4 regions of the Ruminococcus sp. 5_1_39BFAA genome follow, and region 1 is predicted to be linked to each of the others. Evidence: riboswitches for the same ligand, from Rfam matches in the RefSeq annotation. Region 1 holds a riboswitch; each other region holds the start of a gene.
What was found. A riboswitch is a leader RNA that binds a small molecule or an ion and turns the genes downstream of it on or off. The one in region 1 is predicted to bind cobalamin.

Region 1 (7,481 bases):
CGTAGCTGGATCGGTCAATAAATACCGGGATTCCCATCATCACCAGCATTTCCTGCACCTTTGGACTATGTAAGATCATGGTAGATTCAATTGCCAGGTCGCAGTTCTCGTCTACCAGAAGCTCATAATCTGGCTCACTGTATTTTCCCGCGAAAAGCATGTCTCCTTTTTCCATGGCTTCTGTCGCCTGTTCAATGTACCAACCGTCCGCCTGGGTTCCCGACAACCGTATGGAATCCAGCGAATCAATGGCATTGAATAACGCCATTGCGGAAGTAGCCGCAAGATATATCTTGTTCAGCGGCTTTAGCAACACCACCATGTCCCCGCTTACCCCCTCAGGAACCGGCTTTCCATCCGGAACCATAAGATACTGGGCACTATCGTAAACATTGATTACCTGATAGCCGTCCTTATAGGTAAATACGTCAAAACCAGTTGCAAACTTGACTTCCATTGTGGATTCATATTCCAGGCCTTCGATGGCTGGCGGTTCCTTGGAAATCTCGGCGGCCTCTGCTTTTTGAGGTAACATGACAAAGCCTGCAAGCAAGGCGAATGTAAAGATGATTCTGCATAATGTTTTAATCGTTTTCATTCTATACTCCTGTATTTTTATTCTGAGAAAGGCGGCAGATTTTGCCGCCTTCCCCTTTTTCCGTTACTTCTCTGCTTCTGTTTTCAGGGCTGTTTTTGAAGCCTCATACAGTTTATCCGCTTCCTCACGGCATCCGAAAAGTGCACCGTATACCTTGCTCCATTCATATTTTCCAGCCTCTTCCTTTTCTTCGGAGGAACGGTCAATAATCATGGGAATCTTCAACAAGGAAAGCTGATCTCCAAGAGTCATCACCTTGTCTTCCTCATCCTTGTCCTGATGCAGGATGTCCGCAGGCACGATTGCCAGATCACATTTACTTTTTACCATTTTCTTGAAATCGAGGGAATCAAAGCTTCCGGCAAAAATGATTTTCTCTTCGTCCATGCCCTTGGCGATACTTTCTACCTTGCAGTCGCCCTTTTCCTTTCCCACTGCCTTAATTCTATCTGTCACATTCAATTTGTCAAGTATTTTCATCCCATTTTCGGAATCCACATATGCCTTTTCTGACGGAGCATATACCACATTCATTTCCTTGTCAACCCCGGCAGGAAGCTCCACTGCGGAGGGAACAATAAGATATTTCAGAGTGTCTTCGGAATAGAAGGATTCCGCCTGCGCGGGAGCTGCCCCTTCCTCCTCGTCTCCTATCTGTACGCTTGTGCTATCCGCCTCTGATGCCCTTATTCCTCTCTGTGCATCTGTAGCTGCATCGATCTCCAGGACAGTAATGTCGTTTTTATAATAATGGAGTTTAAAATATTTTGCATACTCCATCTTTTGAGAACCCACATATTCCAGTCCGACAATTTCAGGAGCGCTGCTGTCCTGATACATATTTTCCCCGACGCTGCCTGACACAATCGTAGTGCTGCTTCCTCCTGTCTTTGAGGATGAACCGGAGTTTTGGGCATTCTTCGCTGCCTCCAGACCGATAAAGATGGAATAATCAACCCAGTGAGGCTGGGACATCTTTGTGGTTCTTCCAGAAATCACATTATTGGCATTTAACTGAACCGGTATTTCAAATGTAGCCGTATCTCCGGAAATTGTTCCGGCGAATTCCTGGGCGTTTGCCCTTACGGCATCATAGGCGCTGCTGGCAAACACAATAGTTGCCCATGCCTGTCCGTTTGTAATGGTGATTTTTTCACAGGAAATTCCTTTCAGGCGTCCTGAACCTCCCGACCAGGAAAAGCTGTCCGGTGCGTATACTCCGTCCTGCAGCTTTGTAGATGTGTTCACCACACTGGTTACTCCGCCGCCTGTACTGCCGCCTCCAGAACCCTTTACCGGCGTTGGCGTAGGAGTCGCTTTCGGTTTAGGGGTAGGAGTCGGCTTCTTGTCATTGCTTTTGATTTTCTTTATAGTGGAGGATTCAAAGGTCAGCTCCCGGTCATACCATGGCTGTTCTGCACCCTCTGCCGCATATTTCTTTGACCTCGCCGCTACGGCAATGGGCTTGTCCAGCTCGGAAACCGGGATCTCATAGGTGTATTTTCCCTCTTCATCAGGCTTATATGGAATCCATTTGCTTTTTTTCGCCTTCAGTGCCTCTTCCTTTGTTCCCATATAGAGGTAATCGTAACCCTCTCCACTTAAAGTGATAACTGCTTTCATTTTTCCTTTTTCCATAGTCAGCTTACAGGCAACTACCTTAAACATTGACGCACTGGATTTTACAGAAATGGAATATGTATTGCCTTCTTTTAGCGTTGGGGTTACAGCAGGTGTCGGGGTTACGGCAGGTGTTGGGGTTACAGTTGGTATTATTGTAGGTTCAGGCGTGGGCGTTACCGCTGGATCAGGTGTAGGGGTCGGCTCACCGGGGTCTGGTACTGTGATCTTTACGCAGATGCTATATTCTATTTCATGAGGTTCTGACATTTTCGTTGTCAGTCCTATAATCCTGTTATCCCCATTGAGAACAACCGGAATTTCATAAGAGATGGTATCTCCATTCACCGAACCATTCTGGAAAAGCTCTCCGTTTGCCTTTACGTATACCCAAGACGTACTGCTGAAAGCGATCACTCCATAAGCCTTTCCTTCTTTTACCACAATCTTATCGCAGCTTAACCTTGTCTTTCCGGTTCCGCCGCTGAAGCTAAAGCTTTCCGGAACATATTCTCCGTCTGCAAGTGTTGTGGAATTATTCACAGTCTCTGTGATACCCGGATAATCTGTCAGAGTGTAACTCCGGTTCTGATCCGGTTCACTGTCCTTCAGGAACAGATCTGCGGAGTCTCCCTTCTGTTCATTAGAGGCAGCCGGATTTTCAGGTGCTGACGGCTGGACCGGAACGTCGTCCACCGTTTCAGGAAGAATCAGAGAATAGTCTTCTGTGGTGCACCATTCACCGCTTTCCATAAAACAGGGTACATAGGAAATTGTCTGCCCAAGCTGCTCATTGGTCACCTGGAATATAAAGGTATAGCCACCGAGCATGTTTTCGGCGCCCTCTATAACCGGCTCTTTATTCTCTGCGTCTTTGCTGCCTATGAATATCTTATTAAATATTTTATTGTCCGTGGATATAGTAACCGTTATGCTTTCACCGTTCCGGACAATTCCGGACTCCACAATGTGAAAGGCAGCAGCATCCCCTGATTCTTCGGAGGTATCTGTTGTGTTCATTTTGCCGGATGCTGATGCATCTTGGCTTTTTTCAGGGGCAGGTAATTCTTCCTCAGGATCCTTCGTGTCCCCGGACGTCTCTGTATTTTCGACAGTCTCTGCTTTCGCATCCTCCGCCTCTGAAATATCAGCCTGCTCTTTGGTGCCTTCTTCTTCCTTTTCACTTTCCGTTTCTGTCTGGGCTTCTGATTCTTCCAAAGCCTCATCCGGCTGTGCTTCCTCTGCCTGCTCCGCAGCATCGGTCTGCTCCAACGTGGCCGTTTCTACCGCTATCACTTCTGACGCACTTGGTGATAATGTAGGCAGCAAAGCCATAGCGCCGGAGAGAAATAATGCCAGATATCTACGGGAATTTTTTTTCATTTCCGCTTCACTCCTATCCTTACCTTCACTGTACAATATAGCAAATGGCAGGGGGAAAACATTTGTTTCTCCCCCTGCTTTCATCATTTCTTTGTTACCGTTACCTTCAAACTAACCTTCACATTACCGGATGTGATGGTAATCTTCGCTTTTCCGGGTTTCTTTGCTGTAAGCTTACCCTTGCTGGATACGGTTACAATTTTTTTATCTGATGATTTATATGTAACCTTACTGGTGGATGTAACCGGGTCTACCGATGTCCGAAGCGCCACTTTTTTGCCCTTCTTAATGGACAGGCTGTTCTTTTTTATAGTCACTCCCTTTGTAGCTGAGACTACCTTCAGCTTTTTGGTCGTAACTGCTTTTTTCTGTACTGATACCGTAACGCTTACCGAACGACCGTAAGATGTTTTTGCTGTAATCTTTGTTTTTCCGGTTTTCTTTGCAGTAATCTTGCCGTTCTTGGATACGGTTGCAACCGATGTTTTGCTGGATTTCCAGGAAACAATTTTTTCGCCCGCGTTAAGACCGCTTACCTTAATGGCACTGGTAGATTTTTTTACCTGCAGCGGCACGGAAACAGCATTCATCTCTAACTTCGGAGTTACGGTTGGCTGAGGAGTCGCGGTGGGTTCCGGCGTCACGGTGGGCTTCGGTGCTTCCGTTGGTGCAGGCGGTGTCACGCTTGGTTCCTCTTCCGGCTTCTTTTTCAATGCTGCAACTGCATCCCGGATTGCCTTTGCCATGGCATCTACCTTTTCCTGCTGGGAAGCATACAGTCCGGTCTTTACATTATTCTTTGCAGTTGTTACCTCTGCCGCAGTGGCTTCTGTATAGATGCTTAAATCCTCCGGAACAGTTGCAAGCGCTGCATCCACTGCCGTATAATCTGCTTTGCTGCTTTCGTCGATCACAAGGGTTCTGTCTGCCTTGTTATAACTGAATATTCTTTCATACCATATGTCATTTTTCACGGAATGGAAAGAGATTACAGTTGGATCGTCGAGTATGCTATGGATACTGGCATCGTTTCCTGTACCTACAATATTTTCTACTGTAAAATGGAACTTCTTATCCTCAGAAAGGTCGATGGTCTCCTCTGAGTCTTCTGCTTTAGCAGCCGTTCCGATAAATGCCTTGTCAAAGGATGTGCTTCCCATTGTTACATCGGAAGTAATCTGATAACCATTGCTGTGTGGTCCTCCCACGATCGTCAGATCAGCTTCTTTGACTAAAAACATTTTCACATTATTTGTAACTGTAAGATCAAACGTTTCCTTGTAATCGCCGCTCTCCAGTGTCAGTGCACTCTGGTCCAGACGAAGGTATCTCGGATACCACCAATGGCCATCCTTTTTATGGGAATTGGACAAAGCCTGGATCTGCATATAACCGTCGTCTGCAGAAATCGGGATGGCAAACTGATATTTTCCATCAAATCCCTTTCCGTCAGCTCTCTTACTGCCCACAATCCATTTACTGGCGTCATCTCCGGTAGCTACCGCTTCCTCATAGGTACCTTTGAACAATTCCTGATATCCTGTGCCGCTGAGCGTCACATACAGGAACTTCCCGCTCGCATCTTCCATAATAAAGGCATCTATTACTTTAAACATCGCTGTCGTGTTGGTTATGGCAGAGTCCGCAATGGGAGTGCACTTTGGCTCATCGATGGTGTTTGTCACCGTAAAGGCGATCTCCCCCTTCATGGATGTGGAATAGGCAGCTATGTACATGGCTCCGTTTAAATCAACCGGGACATTTGCGAATTCAGAATTTCCACTGGTGTTGGTCTTTTCATAAGTCTGACCATTGGTACGGATACTGGTATAGCCAGTACTTTGCACCATAACCGTTGCTACTGCCTGCCCGTTTTTCACAGTCACGTCCTTTAAAGACCATGGCTTCTGACGGGAAGAATTACTCTTTCCCTTGCTGTACTCACTGCTTAAAGCAGGGCTTGTAGAAGCATCGTAGATACCGTCCGGCAAAGTTGTGGATGTATCAACCTGTTCCAGCACCTTAAGTCCCCAAACCGCAGTCTCCAGATCACGTCCGTAGGACTGGCTGCTTTTATTTCCCATATCCTCGTCCACTTTTTTCTGATCCTCAGTGCTGAGCTGATTATAAGCAGCAAGTGCAGCTTCGATATCCTGACGCTTTTCTTCTGTAACATTGCTCAACTCGGGCAATGCTCCAATCAGTGCCTCTACCGACTCTACTGTAGGTGCTTCCGCTTCACTTTCAGATTCAAACACCTCTGCCTGTCCTGTTTCTGAATTCTCCGCAAATTCTTCCGGGGCATCTACAAATTCTTCTCCAAGGGTGTCTGCTTCTTCCGTAAACTCTTCACTGACGGCTGCCTCTGCTTCTTCCGCTATAGTGCCTTCTGCTGCGGTCTCCTCCGCAACAAACTCTTCCCCACATACCACATTTGCGGAAATGGCGGGAGTTGTTGCCAGTGTAGCTGCAATAAAAAGTGATAACAGTTTCTGCTTTCTCAATTTCATTTCATCATCCTCCTCTTTTTATATGAGCCTCTCCATCCTGTTCCGCACCAGTTGGCCAGGTATCATATTATGTTTTTCTGCCATACAAAAACGCCCACCCCCAATGAGAGTAGACGCTGTTTGCATGAAAAATTTACTGTTCAAAAAACAGTTCGTATTTTCTGTAAATGCGTGCTTTCTTCGGAAGCCATTTACCAACACTCTCAGCAGGTTTCCTGACTCACAGTTCATCGTTCGATCATTCCTTCTCACGTATACACGCAATGGATTACATGATCTCGCTCCCTGTTTACAGTGACCGGATCGTTTAGGATTCGCACCTAATTCCCTTTTAAACCAGCAGACCTTTGCTCTGCCAGTCACTGAAAGTACTTAATCGATAGATAGTATAGCAAACAATATCTGATAAATCAATACTGTACGCTAATTTTCTCCTGTATCCCGTATTCTCGTATTCTTTCAACTTCTCGGATGCGCCTTCATGTACACATCGCGCATCTTGCTCATATTCATACTCAGATAAATCTGTGTGGTGGAAATGTCGGAATGACCCAGCATTTCCTGAACGCTCTTGATATCGGCTCCGTTCTGCAGCATATGGACTGCAAAAGAATGGCGAAGCGTATGAGGTGTGATGTCCCGCTTGATCCCGGCATCGTCTGCATAGCCCTTCAGCATCTTCCAGAAGCCCTGACGACTCATCGCCTTACCTGAACAATTAGTAAACAGAACCTTTTCACTATCTTCCTTCACAAAAGCATTCCGTGCCTTTTCCATATAGAGAAGCAGCGCTTCCCTGCACACATTCCCAATAGGAATGATCCTCTCCCGCCCGTTCTCATGGCAGGTTACATACCCAAACTGCAGATTGGCATCCTGGGTTTCCAGATGGATCAACTCGCTGACTCGCATCCCTGTAGCATACAAAAGCTCCAGCATAGCCTTATCACGGATTCCCTTGTGTGTTGAGAGATCCGGCTGCTGCAAAAGTGCATCCACTTCCTGAACCGTAAGGATCTCCGGCATCTTTTTCTCCACCTTAGGCGGCTTCAGCCCATCTGACGGGTCCTTTTCGATCTTTTTTTCTTTAAACAGATATTGAAAAAAAGCTCTCATGGATGCTACGCTTCTGGAAATCGTGGAGGATGCAAATTTCTCTCTCCCCATATAATCCAGATATCCCTCAAGATCCATTTCCCGGATATCTGTAACCTCCCGAATCCCTCTTTCGCTTAAAAACGATTCCATTTTCTTTAAATCCCGCTGATAGGATACTTCCGTGTTATGGGATGTCTTTTTAGCATTGTGCAAATAAGTAATAAATTCCCGTATGTCTCTTTCCATTCTTTTTACTTCCTGTCTTTATAGAT
Region 2 (7,481 bases), on a different contig from region 1:
AAGTCCTACCTGGACAAAGTGGTATAACAAATGGTCATCTAATCCAAGCGGCTATGATTATAACAATTACCGTGATCTGAGCACTACCAACAGAGCGAAGGGTCTTGACTGTTCCGGCTTTGTGGGATGGGCGGCATATCAGGTAATGCAGACAGCATCGAATGTAGGATCCGGTTATACTGTGGTTTCCGGAGATATCGGCTCCTATTATAAGAGCACATTGAAATGGGGCAGCATTGTAAACCAGTCTTATCTGTCAAAACATGATTGGACACTGAAGCCTGGGGATATCGGCTACAACAGCGGACATACATGGATTGTACTGGGGCAGTGCAGTGACAAGAGCGTGGTGATCGTTCATTCCACTCCGCAGGCTGGCTGCCAGATTTCCGGAACAACTACTCCAAGCGGCGATTACGACAGCGAGGCAGTAGCACTGGCGAAAAAATACATGTCCATGTATTCCGGTTACACGAAATTTGAGTATCATCCGTCCTGCGGAAACTATATCCGTAACGGTAACTATCTGAGATGGAACAGCAGTACCCTTTCAGATCCGGAGGGATACGCAAATATGACAGCTGATCAGATTCTTTACGATCTGTTCGGAAAGTAAGAAGAGTTGAAAGAGAAGAAATCAATCTTGGTGATCGGTTTCTTCTCTTTTTTTAAGAAATAATATGTAAATGTTACAAAAGTTTAAAATTTATTTCGATTCAGGGTTGCATTTCTTGTAACGATGTGTTAATATGTAAAAGAATTAAGAAGACTATTGCAGAAATGTTACAAATAAGTTTAAAAGTTACGAGGGTGAATAATCATGAAAAAAAGAATTGTATGTCTGACACTTGCACTTATGATGTTTGGTACTCAGGTGGTGAGCGTTAGCGCTTCAAGAGAAGATGATTTAAGAGAAGAACAGGCATGGACCAGCCAACAGTTGGATGCTACATATGCCCGCATCGATCAGCTCTGGTATCAGAAACAGCAGCTTGAAAGTGAAATTGCCACTCTCGATGCAAACCTTGTGAATGTAATGGTTTCTATCCAGACACTTGAGGGCGACATCACAAACAAAGAGGCTGACATCGTAAAGACACAGGGTGATCTTGAAAAAGCGCAGAAAGCAAAAGACAAGCAGTACGAGGCTATGAAAAAGCGTATCCAGTACCTTTATGAAAAAGGAGGAAGCGATGCATGGTTCCAGATGATGATGAATGCTGACAACCTGGCAGACCTTCTTACCAGAGCGGAATATACCCAGAAAATGTATGAACAGGACAGAAAGAGCCTGGAGGTATACGCAAACACTATCACAGAGGTACAGAAGCTGGAAGACCAGTATACACAGGAAAAAGCAGAACTTGAAAGCATGAAGCAGGAATATGAAGCAGAATCTGCTAACCTGCAGTACCAGCTTGATGTAAAACGTGCAAACTCCGCTGACTGTGAGAATGAGATCGCTTATGCACAGCAGCAGGCTACCGAATATGCAAATCTTCTTGCAGAGCAGCAGGCTGAAATCGAGAGATTAGAGGCTGAGAGAATCGCTGCGGAGGAAGAAGCAAGGCGTCAGGCTGAAGCAGCAGCCGCTGCAGCCGCAGCCGAGGCTGCAAGCTATGAAGAAACCGGATATGATGAGAGCGGAAGTGAGGAATACGATTCCGGGTCCGGTGAAACAGAATATGAGTATGATGAGTACGGAAATGTGATCGACACAGCAAATACTGTGGACGCCAGCGAGTACAGCAGCAGTTCTTCATCCAGCAGCTCCAGCAGTTATTCCGGTTCCGGCTCTTCTGTAGTTGATTATGCTACACAGTTTGTTGGAAATCCGTATGTATGGGGCGGTACAAGCCTTACAAACGGTGCTGACTGTTCCGGTTTCGTACAGAGTGTATATTCAAACTTCGGCGTAAGTCTTCCGAGAACCTCTTACGAGCAGCAGAATGCAGGAACTGAGGTATCCTATGCTGATGCACAGCCGGGTGACCTGATCTGCTACGGCGGTCATGTAGCTATCTACATGGGCGATGGAAAAATCGTTCATGCTTCCAACTCTGTAGACGGTATCAAGATCAGCGATAACGCTGCTTACAGAACCATTACCTCTGTAAGACGTCTTGTATAGTTAAAAACATATGGCTGTATGAAAGGTGTGAAAACTTTTCATACAGCTTTTTTGCTGTTAAAACTTCGCTGGGATTTTTTGCCGGAATCTATCATTATGGGGTTGACATCCGGGCGATGGGGTGGTACTATAATGTCAGTATAATTCCATATTGAACATATTAAGTGCTGACGGCCTGAGAAGAAGGCTGGCAGAAAGAGGGAATCAGGTGCGAAACCTGAGCGATCCGGTCACTGTAACAGAGGAGTGAGTCTCGTAGTCCATTGTGCGCAAGCATGAGAAGGGGAGATGATACGATGATTCTGGAGCCAGGAAACCTGCTTAGTATGGCGAGGTTAAACTTCCGTGTAAAGTGTAACAACCAATTTTGGGGAATCCGCAGCCCCGGAACGTTGTCTGCTCTACAGAAGCAGGCATTTTTTATGGAATGCGCCTGTTCATATGAATTATACAAGATTAAATGGCAGGCGATACTACTTCGGATGTATCCGTTCCCTCCGCGTATATATGAACGGTTCATATTCTACCCCGAAGTAGCATCGCTCCCTCTTTATAATAAGAAAGAAAAATTGGCCGCATCAGCGGCTTTTGTTTTTGGCGAATGTACAGGAAAGGGGAGCAACGAATGGAAAAGCAATACTGGGAAGATAAGGAATATTCTTTTTTCAGCCATAAAAAATGCGAATATTTTCCATGCCATAAGGGAGCGAATCCGGATGATTTTAACTGTCTTTTTTGCTATTGCCCACTGTATGCGCTGGGCGACAAATGCGGGGGCAATTTCCGGTACACAGATTCGGGGATCAAAGACTGCACCAATTGCCAGCTTCCTCATAAGAGAAAGAATTACGGCTATGTGACCGGGAAATACCGGGAGCTTGCCGATATGATGAAAAAAATAAAAGAAGATGAAAACAAATTTTGATTTCCGTTGCTTTTTACGGATCAAACAGCACAATAAAAGAGTATAATAGGAAAGTCTTTGGAGAGGATAGCAGCTTCAAAGGCTTCCTTTGGTTTTGAGGTGCGTCTGTATGCATTTATGCTTGACATCATGCCAAAGATATACTAAGATTTTTCTACAGATGATGCGTGCTATAGAGAGATCATCCGGCAATTCAATTCTAAAACATCTTAAATGAAATTCATATCCTGTATTCCAGGAAAATTCCAACCTGTTGTTTTATAATAATTTAGTGGAAAGCCATTGTCTGTCCATATTGTTTTTGCTATAGTTAAATCGGAGGATTTCTCTTTATAGCTTCCACGGAAAGGATGCTATATGGAAGAAATGCAAACGACAAAAGAGAAAAAATCAGAAGCCATGTCTCATGCTGCCCAGCACGAGGATGCCGCCATGAAGGTGATGATGCAGTTTTTTGCGGATGAGCTGCTGGAGCAGTTTGGAATTGAAGGTAAGGTAAAAGCCTTCGGTCCCACAGAGAATGTCTATCTGGAGCTGAAAAAACTGTATGAGGATTTCAATCTCGTCATGGAGGACGGGACATGGAAGCATTTTGAATTCCAGAGTACGAATGAGGGAAAAGAAGGATTAAGGCGTTTCCGTTCCTATGAGGCAGTTGCAAGCTATCAGCACGGTGTGGAAATCACCACATATGTTTTGTATTCCGGAACGATCAAGTCTCCTGTGACAGAGCTGCGGGAGGGCGTAAATACATATCGGATAGTGCCGATCATCATGCAGGACAGAAATGCAGATCTTCTGATAGGAAAACTGAAAGAAAAAGCAGCCAGAGGGGAAGAGATTACGAAATCGGATCTGGTCCAGCTAACCCTGTGCCCACTAATGGCAGGAGAAACATGCCAGAAGGATCGCATCAAGGCTGCATACGAAATCACAAAAGAAGCAACGGAGATTTCTCCGGAGGAAAAGCGAAAGATAGAGGCGGTGATATATACAATGGCAGACAAATTTCTGGACAATGTTAGTATGGAAGAGATTAAGGAGGCGGTCAGTGTGACAAAGCTGGGACAGATGCTGGTGAATGATGGGATCGAAAAGGGAATCGAGAAGGGGATCGAGAAGGGAATCGAAAAGGGAACTGAAAAGACTAAACTGGAAAGTGCCAGAAACCTTCTGGACTTACTGGATGAAGCGACCATTGCCGAACGGATCGGCTTATCCCTGGAAACGGTAAAAAGACTAAAAGAAGAGAACGAAAAGTAACAACAGAAGGGCTATTGTGAAATAGATAGTTCTAAGTGGGGTCAGGTGTGACTTGCATAAGCCACACCTGACCCTGAGATTTTTTTTAAACAAGTCAGCGCGTCTGTAAAAATACCTTCAGTCTGGGAAGCTGATTATTGAGGATCAGACTTTCCGGGAACATGGCCTGATGGACAAATTCTGCCGCATGAGTAAAGTCGCCCACATGTGCGGTGCCGTGACTGTCACTGGAAAGAAGTATAGGTACCTGATATTTTACACAGCAGCGGAGGATCTCCAGTACATTTGCCCTGGTGTCTCCGCGGTAGCCATAAGGGGCGAGGGAAGCCTCGTTGATCTCCGGGACAGCGCCGTATTCCCCGGCGGCTTTTATCAGGGTATCATAGTCTAACGGATAATGGGTATCATCACAGTGACCCAGAATTTTTACAGAAGGATTCTTAATGGCGTTTATAAAAGCTATAGTGTTCGCCTCGCGGGTCAGCGGGCGAAAATTCTGAGTGTGCATACTGGCAATAGCATAATCCAGTCTGTCCAGCAGCTCCTTTTCCAGATCGATCCTTCCGTCTGTATCTAAAATGTTCAATTCCACACCGAATAATAAATCTACGCCGAACCGCCTCTTGGGAGAGAAGGTGAGGCTGCGGAAATAAGATGGCGTTCCGGCAGCGAGAGTAGCGGGCCCATGATCTGTGATGCCCAAAAGCTTAAGGCCTCTCTCGGCAGCTTTTTTTGCCATATGGCTGATGGTGCACGAGGTTCCATGACCGCTGGCAATGGAATGCGTATGCATATCGGAAAGGTACATAAAACCGTCTCCTTTCGCTTTGAAATTTCTATTTAAATCAAGTATGACAGAGTAAAATAAGGTTGTCAACATAAAAATTAAGAAGTTTGAAAAAAACAAACAAAAACCACAATAAAAAACAAACAAAAACCACATTTTTATGGCAAAAACATGTTGTTTTTTGTTGACATTAATATGTACAAAGAGTATAATAAAATACATGAAACACATTCGCCGTTTCGCTGCCGCGCCTGCTGGCGGGGGAGCGGACTAAGACAGGAGAATCTTAGATTTTTCTGTCAGATTGGAGGTTAAAAGATGGGATACACGGACAATATGTCTCCAGAGATGAAGCAGCGTATTGTACAGGAACTGGTTCCGGGCAAACAGGTCTCGCTGGCCCATATCATCGCAAATCCTGACAAGATTCTTTACACAAAGTTGGGACTTGATCCGACGATTGATTATTCCAGGGCTGCTATCGGCATTATGACAGTCAGTCCGGCGGAAACAGCCATTATCATGGCAGACATCGCCCTCAAGTCATCCGGTGTGGAACTGGGATTTGTGGACCGGTTCAGCGGAAGCCTGATTATCACGGGCACAGTTTCGGAGGTTGAATCGTCTACTAATTCGATTTTGGAGTATGTTGGCGAAAAACTGGGATTCGTCGTATGTCCGATCACCAGAACGTGATACTTTATCAGAATAGATACCCCGTTATACGATTGGAAAGGATTGGCTTGGAATTATGAAAAAAATGGTTCTTATTGGCCGCAGTGAAGCGGGTAAGACGACCCTGACCCAGGCATTGCGGGGAGAAAAGATACATTATCACAAGACCCAGTATGTGAATCATTTTGATGTAATTGTGGATACGCCGGGAGAATATGCCCAGACGAAAGGGCTTGGACATGCCCTTGCGCTGTATACATATGAGTCTGATATTGTGGGACTCCTTGTTTCGGCAACAGAACCCTACTGTCTGTTCCCGCCCTGCATTACCTGTATGGCTAACCGCGAGGTGATCGGGATCGTGACGAAGATCCACGAACCGGATGCGCGCAGAGATATGGCAACCTCATGGCTGAGACTTGCCGGCTGCAAAAAGATTTTTTATGTGGATTCCAAAACCCATGAAGGTGTTCCGGAAATACTGGAATACCTGAGAGAAGAAGGCGATGTGATGCCCTGGGAACAAGAAAATGAGAAATCACAATAAAAACAACACTAAAATTCCACAGAAAACAACACAAAACAACGGAATATACTTGACTTATCTTGTGGGATGCGGTAAAATTGCATCAGAAACAAAAGTAACAAGGCTGCCAGTGCGCGGCCATAAAAAAAGTTACCTGATACGGCTGTAAAAAAATGAGGGCAGCCGTATCCAAATGCGCTTAAGGAGGAAGAAAAGCATGGTAAACGAATTTGAAATCAAAAAACAGATTTGCGACATTGGAAGAAGAATCTACAATCGCAACATGGTTGCAGCAAATGACGGAAACATTTCCGTAAAGCTCAACGACAATGAATTCCTTTGCACACCTACAGGTGTATCCAAAGGATTTATGACACCTGAGTTCATCTGTAAAGTAGATGCAAAGGGTAATGTGATTCAGGCTAACCCGGGCTTCAAACCATCCTCTGAGATCAAAATGCACATGAGAGTGTATGAGAAGAGACCGGATGTTGGTTCCGTTGTACATGCTCATCCTATCTACGCAACCTCTTTTGCAATTGCAGGCATCCCGCTGACACAGCCGATCATGCCAGAGGCAGTTATCGCATTAGGATGCGTGCCGATCGCTGAGTACGGTACACCTTCCACTATGGAAATTCCGGACAATCTGGAAAAATACCTTCCATATTTCGACGCAGTTCTTCTTGAGAATCACGGAGCACTTACCTGGAGCACAGATCTGAACGCTGCATACATGAAGATGGAATCCGTTGAATTCTATGCACAGCTTCTGTATCAGTCCAAGCTTCTGGGCGGCCCGAAGGAATTCGATGAGAAGAATATCGAGAAACTGTATGCGATCCGTCGTAAATTTGGTATGCCAGGAAAACATCCGGCAAGCATCTGCCTGAACAAAGACGGAAAGAACTGCCACAACTGCGGCGGCGCATGCCACAGCGAAGAATACAAACAGTTCCCGGGATATCAGTATGATTTCGTGGGCAAGGACGCAAGCGATGCTCCGAAAGCTTCTGACGCAGAACTGGTAGCAAATATCACAAAACAGGTTATGGCACAGTTAGGACTGAAATAATTACCTGTGAATCGTAAGGAGGAACAATCTCATGCCAATTAGCGAAAGCATGGTACAGGATATTGTACAGGAAGTAATGGCAAAAATGCAGATTGCAGC
Region 3 (7,481 bases), on a different contig from region 1:
TCCGCAAGGGCAGTCCCGCTCTCAGACAGTACCAGATTAAGGGCTGCCCTGGTGCTGTCTGCCAATCTATATGCATCTTCCTCCTTTGACCAGTCACACATGATCCTGACACTGCTGTCCGCGATCAGCTTTCTCACAGGCTCCAGCTCTTTTTGAGATCCATGGCAAAAGGGACTGTAGCCGATCAGATTTACGGATTTTTGAACGGATTCCTGCTTTTTCAGAAATTTCCTTCCAAGTGCATCCAATGCGGAAGCTACTCCTTCCGTATAGCAGTGAAATCCGTCACAGTTTATCCATAAAGTAGGAATCTTTAATTTTTCTTCAATTCTTTTTGCCTCTCTTCCAAGGTCCATCCCGATCATGGAAGGGACCGGACTTCCAAGCAATGCTACAAAGGACGGCGTTTCCGGAAATGATGCACGGATGACAGTTTCGCAAACATCGTTGTCCCCCATGATCACATGAAGCATTTTCATTTTTGTGGTATATAATTTATCGCCCGGCAGCCTGCGGAATTCATCCACACAGGCATAGCTTCTGCCGCAGCTTCCTGCGGAGCATATCACACTTACTCCCCCAAGAGAGTATAAAACCGATAATGCTCCTGAATAATCCACCGCAGGAACCGGTATTCCATGAAGCAATGTCATAGATCCTCCTCACCGGATGTCCCGGCAGCCGAAAGCTTTTCCAGCCATTTCTTCCGGATTTCCAGAAATCGCTCTTTTTGTGTTATCTTACCCACGGACAAAGGACCGCGGTCCAATATATCTATGAAAACTCCTGTCTCTTTTTCCAGCCTTCTGCCCATGGCTCTGTAGCCTGTGGACGCCAAAACATCCACACAGGAGGTACAAACAAGCACAGCCCGCACGGAATACTCACGGATGATCTCCCTGATGCTTTCTTCCGCCAGTGAAACCTGTAAGCCTGCTGCAAATTCCTCTGTTTTTAAGGGAAGCAGAAACAGATATTCTTCTGCCTTCTGCTGATAAAAGGAAAAATACAGGCACCTCATACAGGAGGGAGGCCCCACTGCCAGAACGACCGCCCCGGGAATCTCTGCAACTGCCGCCAAAAAGCTGTTTCCAACCGCATCCTGAGAAACAGCCGCCAAATCCTTTTCCATTTTCTCTCCTTTATCCCATGAAGCTTTTGCAGAATTGATCCATTTGGCTATCTGACATTGCTCTGGGGATGCCGGCTGTCTCTTTTCTCAATATTTTTTCTGCCAAATGGGCAAACTGCCCTGCAGCCAGACTGTCAGGAGCATACTCCACAACCGTTTTTCCCTGATATTCTGCAATTTCTATCTCTTTGCTGTAAGAAACAGAGGACGTAAGTATGGAATTGGTCACTGCTGCCAGCTCCTCCACACGTTCTTTTCCTGTTCCGGCATTTCTCTGATTATAAATGATTCCTCCAAACCGGATATCTGATTCCTGTTGGATTTCTGCAATACTGCGGATAATATTATTTGCGGCATATAAGGACATAAATTCTGCGGATGTTATGATATATACAAGATCCGCCAGACGCTCCCGCATGGGTACGGCAAATCCGCCGCAGACAACATCTCCCAGTACATCATAGACGATCACATCCCAGTTTTCTTCAAACACATGAAGTGATTCCAGTTGTTCCGCCATAACCGTAATAGCTCTTCCGGCACAGCCCTTTCCTGCCCGGGGACCGCCTGTTTCCCCGCAGGTTACGCCTGCATAGCCTTGAAAGAGGATATCTTCCGCACAAATCTGCCCTTTTTCACAAAGCATATCCAGCACAGTAGGTATCCGCCTTCCCATCAGAGTCCTGGTTGAATCTGATTTTGGGTCACAGCCGATATGAAGAACCTTTTTCCCCATATTTGCCAGGGATGCGGAAACATTTGCCGCTACCGTTGATTTTCCGATTCCGCCTTTTCCGTAAAATGCAATTCTTATACAGTTCTTCACGCCGCAATCCCTCTTTTTCTATGTATACAAAAAACACCGTCAATAGCGGTGTTTTTTAACAGGTGAAACCAGATATTGTACATCACTACTCTTCATTCACCTTTATTATATGCAATTCGCCAAAATAAGTAAAATTATAAATTGGAATACTAAAATTCCTAAATTTCCCGCAGCAGCGTATTGCATATTAAATCCTTAATATCTTCTTTTGCGTCCCTGTTCCACATTGCCACGATTCCGACTGCTGCATCCCCGATTTCAATCAGCCTTACCCGCTCGTTTTCTTCATTGAATACGCCGCGTATTCCCAGGCCGATTCCACGGTTGTATTCTGCATTGACAAAGACGGTAAGGTCATTGTTCATAAACTCCATATCACGGATGTCCAAAGGACCTTCTCTGCAGATTTTCTGTATTTTTTCCATTCTGGAAAGGCTTCCGGGCGGATTGCTGATCAGAAGCCTCTGCCCTGCCAGATCCTCTATTTTCAACATCCGTTTTTCCGATAAGGGATTCATCCTGTTGACCACCGCAACTGAAGGCACCCTGGCCACTTCCTGCCACTCATAATACCCCGCATTGTCTGGGATGTCCGTTTCCAGCGTAAACACGATATCCATCTGCCCTGAATTCAAATGCTCCAGCAGACGGTTATAATTCATCCTGAAAATTTCCACAAAAGTCTCCGGGTAGTTTACGTAGATATGCTTTAAATACGGCTCCATAAATCCTACGGAATCTTTCAGAGGAAAACACCCGACTCTTAGCCGCTCCACCTTTATAGATGATATAAGCTTTGCATGCTCTATATCCCTTTGATATAAAATAATAATATCCTTCCATTTCTGATACAGATATCTGCCGCTTCTTGTCAGCTTCAGATTTCTGCTGTCCCGGTCAAACAACGGTATTCCAACCCTCTCTTCCAGTGCCATGATGTTCTTGCTGAGCATAGACTGGGTAACATAGAGTCTTTTCGCCGCTTTGGTGATATTTTCAGTCTCAGCAACTATGATAAAATAATAAAGGGTTTTCAGGTTCATATCAATCAGACTGATATCAAGGCCGTTAAAATCAAGATCAATTTCCTTCATGCTGTCTCCATTCCCATTTGTTCGGGCAGACTTGAAAAAAAGCCTGCTGACCGCAGGCTTTAAAAGCATATCTGTTTGACAGGAAAATCCTTTTACAAATATCTCCACGGAGGCGCGCTTTACTCGGAAGCCTGCTTTCCAACATTACTATCAAGCAGGTTTCCTGACTTACAGATCGCTGAGTCATTTTGCCTTCTCACACGCTTCATGCAATGGCTTTCCAAAATGACACTCCCTGCTTACAGTGGCCGGACCGCTCAGGATTTACACCTGATTCCCTCTCATTCTTTATAGAATTCACTTGATATTTTATTTCAGGGCGCCGCAGACGCAGCGCCCTTACATTCAAAATTATTTACCGGTTACATACTGTGCAACCTGTTTGTCCCAAACCATAATGTGGTTTAAGAGCCACTCTACCACGTTTTTCTTAACGGCTGCAACGAAAGCCTCGCTTGGGCCTTCCTCCTCAACCAGCATGTCCTCAAGCTCCTCTACTGCTTTTACGAAGGAAGCGTGCTGCTCCTTGTGTGCGTCAAGAAGAGGATAGCCATGCTCTGCCTGAAGCTTCTCCTCGTCTGCAAAATGCTCGTTGGTATAGTCCATCAGGAAGCCCAGTGTATGAGCAGCAACTGTCTTCTCTGTGCCAGGCTTACATTCCTCTGTCAGCTTGTTCACTCTGGCGATCAGCTCCTGGTGCTGAGAGTCGATCAGTTCGTTACCTGTTTTTAAAGAATCATCAAATTGAATTGCCATAATTTTACCTCCCGTTATTTCCGGAAAATACAATGCTGCTTTCCGGCTTTCTCCGCTATTTTTCTATATGAACTTTCTTTCCGCGGTTTTTCTCTGCTTATTATATCAAAAGAAAGATTATAATTCAATCTGCAATACAGATTTTTCCTATATCTCCAGCACGCTTCCCGCTGAAAGATACTGTATCTGTTTTCCAAGCTCCTGGTGAAGCATTTCATACCCTTCCACGCTGGTACAGTGGCAGGTGTAATACTGGGTTGTCTGCTTTTTCAGGCGTTCTGCCAGATCTTTACAGAATATGCGCTGCCTCTGCTCCTCCGGGTAGGCATGTTTCAGGTGCATCCCTCCGATCACAAAGTCGATCCCGCCTGGTGCGTACTCTTTTGATTTCCTCATAATATTCAGGATTCCGTTGTGGGCACACCCGGCAATCAGAACCATCTTGTTACCCTCACGAATGAGAAGATTCTGCTCGTGCATGAACAGATCCTGGATATCTCTGCCGTTAATGGACATATAGAGACGGTCGTTGGCCGGAGAATGGCATTCCCGTCCTGTCACTCCTGCCAAAACCTGAAGTCCGGCATCCAGCCTGTAATCTCCTGTATGGTATACGATCCGCGGATCATCCTTCATCTCCTGCGGTAAACCAATATATCGTCTCGTCCCATCCGGGTCATGAGCATAATATTCCCCAAACGCCTTCCGCTGTATATGTACCGGTGCGGTGGAATTGGCTTCCAGGAAGGCTTTCAGTCCACCGCCGTGGTCGTAATGTCCATGGGAAAGAATCGCAATGTCTACCCTGGCGATATCCACGCCCAGTTTTTCCGCATTTTCCAGAAACGCCCCGTCCGGTCCCATATCGAACAGTATTCTGTGACTTTTTGTCTCAATGTAAAAGCTGAGTCCATGACTGCTTTTCATCTCAGGTGAAACAGCAGTATTTTCCATTAAGGTAACAATCCTCATTTGGCTTTCTCCCCTTTCACAACAGCGCCAGTGTACCCTGGCACAGATCCCCTTTCTTTGTATCTTAAACCCTTGTGAATTTTTTTACAATAGAAATTTGCTAATTTTAATTACTTGGATTATAATGAAGCAAAGAATCACAAATCCTGTATACAGAAAGGGTATCAATATGAGTGAAACGAAAGGGCCTTCATGGCTGGAGACTTCAGATCCTCAACATTTCATAAATAATGCGGCGAAATTCGGCGACTTAATGATGATGTACCGATGTGCCATACGGGAAATTCGGACAAAGCTTGAGGTACTGGATGATGAATTTTCCGTGGAATATAAAAGAAATCCCATCTCCTTTATCAAGACCAGAATCAAAAAACCGGAAAGTATCTACCGGAAGCTGCAAAAGCTTGGCTGCGAATTCACGGCTGAAAACATCCGGACAAAGCTGAATGATGTGGCCGGGATCCGGGTTGTATGCGCTTTTATCGATGATATCTATACCGTTGCCGACCTTTTGGCAAACCAGGATGATATCAAGGTCATTAAGGTAAAGGATTATATTAAAAATCCCAAGCCTAATGGTTACCGGAGCTATCACATGATCGTAGAGATTCCCGTGTTTTTCTCCAAGGGAAAAACTCCTGTGCGGGCAGAGATCCAGATCCGCACAAACGGAATGGATTTCTGGGCCACTTTAGAGCATCAGCTTCGGTACAAACAGGGTATTGAGGAGATGGAGGGCTATGACAGTATCAGCAAGGAGCTGCTAAAGTCCGCCCAGGCTGTCATTGAAATGGACAACGAAATGCAGAGTATCAAAAATATGATTGGAAAATTTCATGATATCTGATCTTAAAAAGGGCGGCTCAACTGAAAGAGCCGCCCTTTTTGATCGCCGTTATATTTTATTTCCGGCATTCGCCGAAACCACTATCTCTCCTCGCGGAAGTAAGACAGTCCCAGACTTTCCGGAGGCTGGTTCTCCTTTTTCTTTCGGAAGCTTACCACCACCAGTACCACAATGGTAACCACATAAGGCACCATCTGTACCAGGTCGGTCACGTAGCTTGCCACCTTGATGCCCAGGATGCTTGGAAGGAACTGGTACAGCCAGTAAAGCATTCCGAAAAGATAAGCTCCCCAGATTGCATTTAACGGCTTCCAGGTGGTAAAGATAACAAGTGCCACAGCAAGCCAGCCAAGCGCCTCGATCTGCCCTGTAGTCGCCCAGATGCCCTGGTTGTAATCCAGTACATAGTACAGGCCGCCGATTCCGGAAAGACCTGCTCCGATACAGGTTGCAAGGTATTTATATTTTGTAACATTGATTCCCGCTGCATCTGCAGTACCGGGATTTTCCCCGACAGCTCGGAGATTCAATCCCACCTTTGTCTTATTCAGCACATAATGCAGAACAATGGCAATGATGATCGCTCCGTATGCAAGGAAACCGTAGGAGAATACAGTTTTGCTTATCACCCCAAACTTTGAAGAAAGGAAAGGGATTTTTTTTGAAAAGGAGGCATATGCCAGAGGCGCAGCCGTGTAGCTGGCCCCGTTCAGGATAAATACGCCGAAAAAGTTTGCCACACCCATGCCAAAGGTAGTCAGCGCCAGACCGGTTACGTTCTGGTTTGCACGCAGGGTAATAGTCAAAAAGCTGTAGATCAGACCTCCCAGCATGGATGCCACGATTGCGGCAAACAGTGCGATCAGAATACAGACCCATCCTTTTGGATCTTCTGACATTTTTTCATAATAGTAGGAGCTTGCGAATCCTGCAAAGCCGCCCAGATACATAATTCCCGGAACACCAAGGTTTAAGTTTCCCGATTTCTCCGTGATGATCTCACCCATGGAACCAAACATAATGATCGTTCCGAAAGGAATTGCCCGGATGATCCATGCAATCAAATTACTCATTTAGCGTACCTCCTTATGCTTTGAACCACGGAATATCATCCTGTAGTTGATGAAAAACTCGCTGCCCAGAATAAAGAACAGGATGATGCCTTCAATAATACTTGCCGCAAAATCATTCAGGCTGTATGCAGATGCGATCTCTGCCGCACCTCTTGACAGGAAGATCAAAAGGAAGGAGATCAGAGCCATATAGAAGGTATTAAATTTCGCCAGCCACGCCACAATAATTGCCGTAAAGCCCTGGCCTCCTGCGGAGGCTGTGGAGATAGTCTGGTCCTTTCCTGCAACGATCAGAAAGCCTGCAAGTCCGCAGATCGCACCGGAAATGATCATGGTACGGATAGTTACACGTTTTACATTGATACCTGCGTAACGCGCAGTATTCTCTGATTCACCTACTACGGAAATCTCGTAGCCCTGCTTGGAGTATTTCAGGTAAAAATACATCACAAACATCAGGATCAGCACGATCAGAATGTTGATATTATATCTCTGTCCCAGAAACTGCGGAAACCAGCCTGCCTGGGTGGACATATTCAGCTTGCCAAGGCTTGATGCCTTACCGCGCATAATGTTTGTCATACATGCCACGATGCTGGTAGCCACATAATTCATCATTAGGGTGAACAGTGTCTCATTTGTATTCCAGTATGCCTTGAAAACAGCTGGAATAAGGCCCCACACACCTCCAGCGATGATGCTGGTCAGAAACATCACCAGGAAAAGAACCGGGGTGGGAAGGCTCTGTCCGCATTTGACCATCACAAGCGCCGTAGCAAGG
Region 4 (7,481 bases), on a different contig from region 1:
AGCAATATTTATTCTGATATTCAGGGATATCTGAGCCTGAATCCGGAATTTTCACAGGAAAATCTGTCTTACGTCACAGCGGAATATACAGGGGACAGAAGCTTTCTTAATATCTTTGCTAAAACTACGGATGCCAGTGCGCAGATAAAAGTAAATGAAGTGAAAGGTGTAGAAAAAGTATCTGTTTACGAGGATTCCACAGGCAGTGAAGGGCACACCCGTATTGCTGTGTACTTTGCAGAAAAAGAGGCAGAGGCGGTAGTGGATATAGCGGTAAATTCCGGTGATGGATCAAAGCAGACAGTTTACCGTGTTTGCTTAAACAGAACGGATACTTATGCGCCAATACTTACGGATATAAAGGGAGTACGAATTGACAATACCCATGGACAGGTGATTTTTAACTCTAATGAAGATGGCTGTTATTATTATGCAGCAGTAAGAGAAGGAGAAACACCATCGTTTAATTTTAATGCTGCAGGCCAGCCTATGAAAGAAGGAGAAAACAAAATCAGCCTGGACATTCCTTCTGATGAGAAAAGGGAAATCTATATCATAGGAGCAGATAATTTCGGAAACAGAATGGAAACTCCTGCTAAAGCGGAAATTTATCCTTACCTCCAAATTCAGGTGATGATCCAGGCGACACCTGCCGAAGCACAGGTAAAAGTTGAGGATGAGAGAGGAAATGGCATACTGTCGGAGAATGGATATTATGTTTTGCTGAAAGGTAATAAATACAAGGTTACCATTTCCTGTGAAGGATATGTAACCAGGACAGAAACCATTCAGGCGGAGGAGAAAACTACACTTTATCAGTATGATCTGGTAAGCAGCCGGAATTCGGACGCAGACCTGAAAGCGTTGTACGTCAGCAGCTCATCAAAATACGGAAGCGGAATCCTTAAGCTGTCTCCTGAATTTTCGAAGGACGGGACAAACTATTCCGCCACTTATGATACGGAGAGAAGCAGCCTGAATGTATGGCCGGCAGCTGCTGATGAAAAGGCTTCTGTTAAGGTGTATGCGCTGGGAGGGATCAGTGCGGAGCATGTACAGAAGGATGAGACAATTAAGGGGATTGACGACGGGAAAGGAAGGATGTACTGGCCTGTTTATTTTGCAAAAGGGCAGTTTGAGGCAAGAGTCAGAATCTGTGTAACTGCTGAGGACGGCACGGTCAAAAATACCTTTCTTGCACTTTATCTTACTGACACAAAAGCACCTGTCCTGAAAAAAGTAAGTGCAAGCCGTATTTCCACAGAAAAGGCTTCCATTGTGTTTAAGTCAGATGAAAAGGGAGCTTATTACTATAAAGTGACTGAAGCAGGAGCAAGCGTACCGGAGTTGGAGCTTTCAGGCAGAGGCGTGGATATTATGGAGGGAACAACGATCATTTCACTGGATAAGCTTACGGCTGGAGAAAAGGACATTCATATTGCTGTCAGAGACAGCGCGGGAAATGTCAGCGAGATTCTGTCCATTCGCATACCGGATATCAAAAAAGTAATAAATGGACAGGGAAACGGAATCAGCGGTACCGGAAGCGGCGGACAAAGCTCCGCAGGTTTGAATACATCCCCGAATCTTGTGGTCAAGAAGGGCGAAGGATCTGTATCCAATGTGAAGAAGGTAAGCTCAAACCAGACAAAGCACGAAACGGAAAATAAGAACAGCAAATCTGTCAAAGAAAAGGATTCCGATAAAAAAGCGAAGGAAGATGAAAAGGTAAAAAAAGCTTCAAAGAAAAAATCAAAAGAAGAATTAAAGGAAGAATCCGGCGAGGGAATCCAGGGAAGCAGCAGTGACGGAGTGAACAGTGATTCAATAGAGAAGATGATAAAGGAAATATCTCCCGCTGCTGTAGGGGAAAGGCTTGCAGATACCTGGAATCAGTGGACATGGCACACAAAGCTGGCCGTGCTGGGAGCAATCCTGGGACTTGCTTATGTACTGTTCTGGTGGAGAGCCAGACGGTATCACATAAAAAAGGTAACGATACGTCTAAGCAAAGCAAATGGATAAAAGGAGGAATAATGTATTATGGGAAAGAAATGGAAATGGCTGACAGGGCTTCTGGCAGCATCCTTGATCTGTCTGTTTATGGGTGCATATACAGTCAGCGCTTTTACAGGAGTAAAATATCCTTATGAGGAGTCGGATCAGGAAAAGGTAAAGGTAACGGTTACGATCTCAAGTGACGGAGTTCCTATTTTGGGAAAGGATGGAACGCCTATGTCACATTTGGATCTGGAGGTTCCCTATTTTGACTTGGGAAAATATAATATGGAAGAGTTTTACCGGTATCGCACGGATTCGGAATGCAATTATATGTCCGGAGATGTTATAAAAAGACCCACTGTGCTTCATCTTTTTATCTATTTGATGGAGCGGTATTATCTGGGATTATCTGACAGCCAGTGCGGACAGGGTTTGAATGCTTCTGCGCTCTCTGCCCCAAGGTATGATGTGGTTTCAAATATGTTTGGAGAGGAAGCATATAGTACCATTGAGAATGATACGGCAAATGGAAGAAGCTTGTTAAAATACAGCGGAAAGCCGAAATCATTTTATATGACAAATTTCTGGGGACATGATGAGAATCTGAATTATTATGTGAACCATAAATATCCTGTGATGTGGACGGACTGGGGAGCCAGCGCGGATTATATCCTGCTGAAGGACGGGGATATTGTAGATCTGGCAATGTTTACGGACTGGGGCTTTTATAAGCACAGTGGTTTTGCTTTTTTCCAGGAAAATGAATACCAGATCACAGCAGGAAATATACTGCGGTTAAGATCCTATATTCAGGGCGGAAGCGTTGCAGATGAGACAGGAACGAGCTTTACAACACCAAACCCAGTAATGACCACAGAACTGGTGAATTATGTATATAATTCGAATTGGCAGCAGATAGGAACAGCGATCAATTACGATTCGGAAGGTTATATTTCCTGCAGCTTCAGCCAGCCGGGTACCTATTATGTGATGTCCTTTGAATCAGCAGCAGGCGGTACAAGTGCAAGCAAAGCACCTGGCGTTACAAAAATTGTGGTAACAGATGCAGGAGAAAGTAAGATCGAAAGTGTAACGGTCAGAGGACAAAATAATAAAGCAGATGTTATGTGCGGTTCTTCTCTTCAGATGGAGGCAGAGGTGCTGCCGGAGAGCGCAGCAGATAAGAGTGTAATCTGGAGTGTGGACAGTGATTACGCGGAAATAGACAAAAATACAGGTGTATTGAAGCCGATCGATTATGTGGACAGCGATAAGGATGTCGTGGTTACTGCTTTTTCCAAGGCAGACAATGCGGTGGAAGGCTCTGTGAAAATTACGGTTAAACCCAATCCGGCTGATGTGGAAAAGGTTAACAATGTAATAAGTCTTATAGAGGCTATCGGATCTTCCGTTGATGATGTCACCTTTACACCGGAATGCAAAGCAAGGATAGATGCTGCGGCGGCGGCTTGGACTGAGCTTCAGAGTGATGGGAAGCTGGCTGCGCAGGTGAGCAAAAATAAAGTGGACTTTTTGTCAAATGCTAAGGAGAGATACGCTCTGCTGGAAGCAACAGCGACACCGACACCGGAACCTACAAAAGAACCGACACCTACCCCCACAGAAATACCGACGCCGGAACCTACAAAAGAACCGACGCCGGAACCCACAAAGGTGCCCGAGCCGCAGCCAACAGAAGCACCTGCACCGCAACCGACAGCAGTGCCGACAATGGAGCCGACACCAATACCGACGGTAACTCCAGTACCTGCCCCCATCAGGCAGACAAAGGCATCTGCAAATAAGATAGCGATCAAATGGACAAAGGATAAAAATGCTTCAGCAGGCTACCGTATTTATATAAAAGGCGGAGCTTTTAAGTCATTTAAGAAAGTCACGGACGTTTCAAAGAGTAAGACGTCTTACACGATCAGTAAAGTATCAGGAAAGGCTCTTGCTGTGGGACAGAGTTATTCCATAAAGGTAGTATCTCTGCGGAAAAAAGGCAGCAAGAAGGTGGAAGGAAATCAGCAGGTTTTAAAGACTGCGTCAACTCTGCCTGCACAGCCTGTCTTTACTTCGGCAAAGAAAGCAAAAGCTGGGGTTATAAGCCTGAAATGGAAGAAAGCTGCCGGGGCTCAGGGCTTTGAAGTTCAAATGAGTACAAAGGAGAAGTCCAAATACAAAACCATTAAGTCTACGTCTGCCAAGACCAGAAGCCTTACGCAGAAAAATCTGAAAAAGGGACAGACATATTATTTCAGGATGCGAAGCTTTAAAAAGGTCGGAAGTACGGTATACTACAGCTCATGGTCAAAGAGTGTGAAAGCAAAAGCATAAAAAATAGCTGAGCCGTAGAGCGAAGCCATTTGCCGCGGTGCGATTTGCGGAGCAAATTGAGGCACGTTTCGGATAAAATCCGGGCCGTGCCTTTTTCCTGTTTTTTCCTTGACAGAAGAGAGCTATTATGGTAAAAATATACTATAAAAAACAAAATATTCAGGCATGTTCTGCTATTTTTAGCAGTTAATCAGGAAGTCGGTGAGAATCCGACACAGCTTTTCTCTACTGTATTAGGGACGAACGCAGCAAGATGCCACCGGAATATATCATTCCGGGAAGGCGCTGTCAGTAGGATGATCTTAAGTCAGGATATGAACATGTTTAAGAAGGCCCATAGAAAAGATGGGGTTTCTTTTTTGTGTTACAAAAAGAAAAGGAGGTAACTAAATGAAAAAGAAGTGGCTAAGCTATTTGTTATCACTTGCAATGGTCACCAGTACATTTTCTCCGGCCGCTGTCAATGCGGAGGATTGGTTTTCGGCAGAGGAAGTGCAGGAATCAATCGGAGAATATGAGCAAAGTCCGGTTGAAGAAAATTATTACACGGAGGATTCCTATGGTTTTGAGGGTGAGGATGTAGAACCATATGGAGAGGATGTGTGGGAGGAAGCTGGAGAAAGTGATTCCCAGAATTTCCTTGATTTTGCCGATGAAGAAATAACGGAATATGCTGTCACAGAAGAGGAGGGTGATGATACACCAGCCCAGGAGCTTCCGGAAGTATCCCGTACCGTATATTATTATGTTCCGGTTTCTGCTCCGGGCAGCACCAGTTACAAATATATTTATCCAAAAGATTATTTTGAAAATGGTTCCGAATATACCTATGATGAACCGATTGCCGTAAAGTCTGATTCTTCAAGATGGTTTAACGGACAGATCATAGCAGAAGTAACAAATACTTTTGAGACACAGAAATGGATCATCACTGCCAAGGATCAGGACGGCAATGCTGTGGAAAGCATCGCTCTTGAAATTGTTGGAGTTGCCTTAAAAGCATCTGTTACGAATTCCGATGATTTTTTTGTAAGTGAAAAAGGCAATGAGTTTACTTATGTATATGATGAAGCAGATACAGAGCTTGTAACGGCTCATGTCGATACAGAGGTTTATATTGGCGGCGAAAAGGTGGAAGAGCTTCCGGAAGGAATGGAACTGAAATGGTATTTAGGAAATACCACTAATCTTACCTCTGATGGACAGGGAAACATTACTCTCAATAAAGTGAATACAAATGCATATGTGTATCCCTTTGTTTCACTTAAGGAAGGCAATAACAATTATTGGGACGGAGCATATGCCAGTCTGAGATTTATTGTTTACCCAAGACGTATGCAGTTTTCTGAAAGTGTTTATACACTCTCCATGCCGGAGGATGGATATATTTCGGCTCCCACAAAGTTTTCTTGGGGAGACTCCATGTATTCCGGATCAGAGTGTACATTAAGTTGTCTGGATCCTGATATTGTGGATGTGAGTCTTTCCTATTCCACGATCAGTGTGACACCAAAGAAAACAGGAACTGCCCGTGTACTTGCACAGTGGAATACAGATCCGACAAATTGTACAATTTTCAAGATTCAGGTTCTTGGTGTCAGCGTTGCGGCAGCAGACGGTTCTGACAACAAATATATCTACCTCGATCCTGCTGATGAGACAGTTGTACCGCAGCTTCAGTTAAAAGCGCAGGGAACAAAAAGATCTGAAGCCTTTACCTGGAGCAGCAGTGATGAAACTGTTGCAACAGTTGACGAGACAGGACTTGTAACAGGCTTAAAGGAAGGTCCGGTTACCATTTATGCAGTCTCTTCTTTATCCACAGAGGAGCTGACCGTAAAGGGTGCTGTTCGTCTTGAGGTCATTGAAAATAAAAAACCATACTTAAGCGATATGTCCTTCTACAGTTCAAATATGTTTGAGGGATGGACAGGAAATAATTCCAATTTCCGTGCATCTCAGTATGACTATGACATTAAGATCAAGACAAACAATAATACATTATCTATTTTCAGGTTTACGCCATACTTTGATTCAGAGAAATTTAATGCTGTATTATCAACTCAGGAATACGGCGGGGCTTACATTGAAACAGTATTGGAAAACGGTGTGGAGGTAAACAAAGCCAATGCACTGGAACCAGGTTGGAATGCTATTTACATTGATGTGACGGACAAAGAGGATGAAACAAACACTGCAAGATATACCTTTAATATGTATCGTCCGTACACCACAACAAATACGATTACAAGAATGACGGTTCTGCCAAACGGACAGACAGCCCTTACATACCCGAAATATAAAAATGTTTCAGAGGGAACGATCTTCCAGTATACACCGGAAACAGATACATTGGGACGTTCTGGATTCTCAGGATCTGTTTATGACTATAAACTGTTTGTTTTTGGAGAGCGTACAGACACCATCGTATTTACCCCATATTTCGGAAATGCCTATGAGCATGTATATCTGAGAAAAGACGACGGGGAGATGCAGATCCAGACTCATAACTGGCCGAGCGCTGAGCAGGAGCTTAATGAGACTGGCGTGACGAAATTTACTTTTGAAGTTATGTCAGACCAGGCTTATGCAGATGCAAAGAAGCAGGCTGAGGAAGCCGGAACAGCATTTGAATTTACTCCGGAAAAAACCTATACCCTGTATGTGGAAAAGGTAAGCCCTCTTGGAATCGATGCCAAGATTCTCTCTGCTGAGCTTACCGGAGCTGAATTTTATGCACCGGGATTCAAATCAGATACTTATACCACAAGTGCCCTGGTGGACAGCGGTGCAGAAGAGTGCACCATGAAATTCACCGTTCCGGATGGAATTGAAGTATTTAACGGAACCATGACAGATGCAAACAGACTGGAAGGAACCCAGGAAGAAGGCAGCGAGGAAGGCATTCTGACTTATGAGATTACAGTCGAGGCAGCTTCTGTACGAAAAGCAGTTACGATCAACTTAAGAAAATGGAATGAAGATCAGACAGAGAGCGGCGCTTCTGCATATACCTTTACCTTTAACACCAGAGGACCAAAGGATGCCATTCCGGACAGCGTGGAGGGATATCTCTGTGTAGGAAGCCAGTACACAAATGCGGGCAGCTATGGACTTACACCGGAGCGTACCCTTATTAA

Region 2: linked by a shared signal. The riboswitch ahead of ACESZH_RS06765 (cysteine-rich small domain-containing protein) and the one ahead of ACESZH_RS15590 (Ig-like domain-containing protein) in region 1 are both predicted to bind cobalamin.
Region 3: linked by a shared signal. The riboswitch ahead of ACESZH_RS06245 (LysR family transcriptional regulator) and the one ahead of ACESZH_RS15590 (Ig-like domain-containing protein) in region 1 are both predicted to bind cobalamin.
Region 4: linked by a shared signal. The riboswitch ahead of ACESZH_RS17815 (Ig-like domain-containing protein) and the one ahead of ACESZH_RS15590 (Ig-like domain-containing protein) in region 1 are both predicted to bind cobalamin.

What each region holds. Positions count from the first base shown of each region.
Region 1 is NZ_CAXSVO010000016.1:26,824-34,304, forward strand. It holds gene ACESZH_RS15580 (ABC transporter substrate-binding protein) at 1-598, opposite strand, end outside; gene ACESZH_RS15585 (ABC transporter substrate-binding protein) at 662-3,601, opposite strand; gene ACESZH_RS15590 (Ig-like domain-containing protein) at 3,685-6,111, opposite strand; cobalamin riboswitch at 6,299-6,493, opposite strand; gene xerD (site-specific tyrosine recombinase XerD) at 6,571-7,455, opposite strand.
Region 2 is NZ_CAXSVO010000003.1:382,268-389,748, reverse strand. It holds gene ACESZH_RS06775 (N-acetylmuramoyl-L-alanine amidase family protein) at 1-616, shown strand, start outside; gene ACESZH_RS06770 (NlpC/P60 family protein) at 821-2,131, shown strand; cobalamin riboswitch at 2,277-2,471, shown strand; gene ACESZH_RS06765 (cysteine-rich small domain-containing protein) at 2,733-3,056, shown strand; gene ACESZH_RS06760 (hypothetical protein) at 3,414-4,319, shown strand; gene ACESZH_RS06755 (phosphatase) at 4,414-5,127, opposite strand; gene ACESZH_RS06750 (BMC domain-containing protein) at 5,425-5,802, shown strand; gene ACESZH_RS06745 (EutP/PduV family microcompartment system protein) at 5,858-6,328, shown strand; gene ACESZH_RS06740 (class II aldolase/adducin family protein) at 6,525-7,382, shown strand; gene ACESZH_RS06735 (aldehyde dehydrogenase family protein) at 7,414-7,481, shown strand, end outside.
Region 3 is NZ_CAXSVO010000003.1:270,300-277,780, forward strand. It holds gene ACESZH_RS06230 (nitrogenase component 1) at 1-653, opposite strand, end outside; gene ACESZH_RS06235 (hypothetical protein) at 650-1,132, opposite strand; gene ACESZH_RS06240 (nitrogenase iron protein NifH) at 1,143-1,958, opposite strand; gene ACESZH_RS06245 (LysR family transcriptional regulator) at 2,117-3,052, opposite strand; cobalamin riboswitch at 3,188-3,372, opposite strand; gene ACESZH_RS06250 (bacteriohemerythrin) at 3,404-3,808, opposite strand; gene ACESZH_RS06255 (MBL fold metallo-hydrolase) at 3,956-4,780, opposite strand; gene ACESZH_RS06260 (GTP pyrophosphokinase family protein) at 4,950-5,627, shown strand; gene ACESZH_RS06265 (ABC transporter permease) at 5,708-6,700, opposite strand; gene ACESZH_RS06270 (ABC transporter permease) at 6,701-7,481, opposite strand, start outside.
Region 4 is NZ_CAXSVO010000022.1:26,232-33,712, forward strand. It holds gene ACESZH_RS17805 (cadherin-like beta sandwich domain-containing protein) at 1-2,025, shown strand, start outside; gene ACESZH_RS17810 (hypothetical protein) at 2,044-4,341, shown strand; cobalamin riboswitch at 4,491-4,679, shown strand; gene ACESZH_RS17815 (Ig-like domain-containing protein) at 4,732-7,481, shown strand, end outside.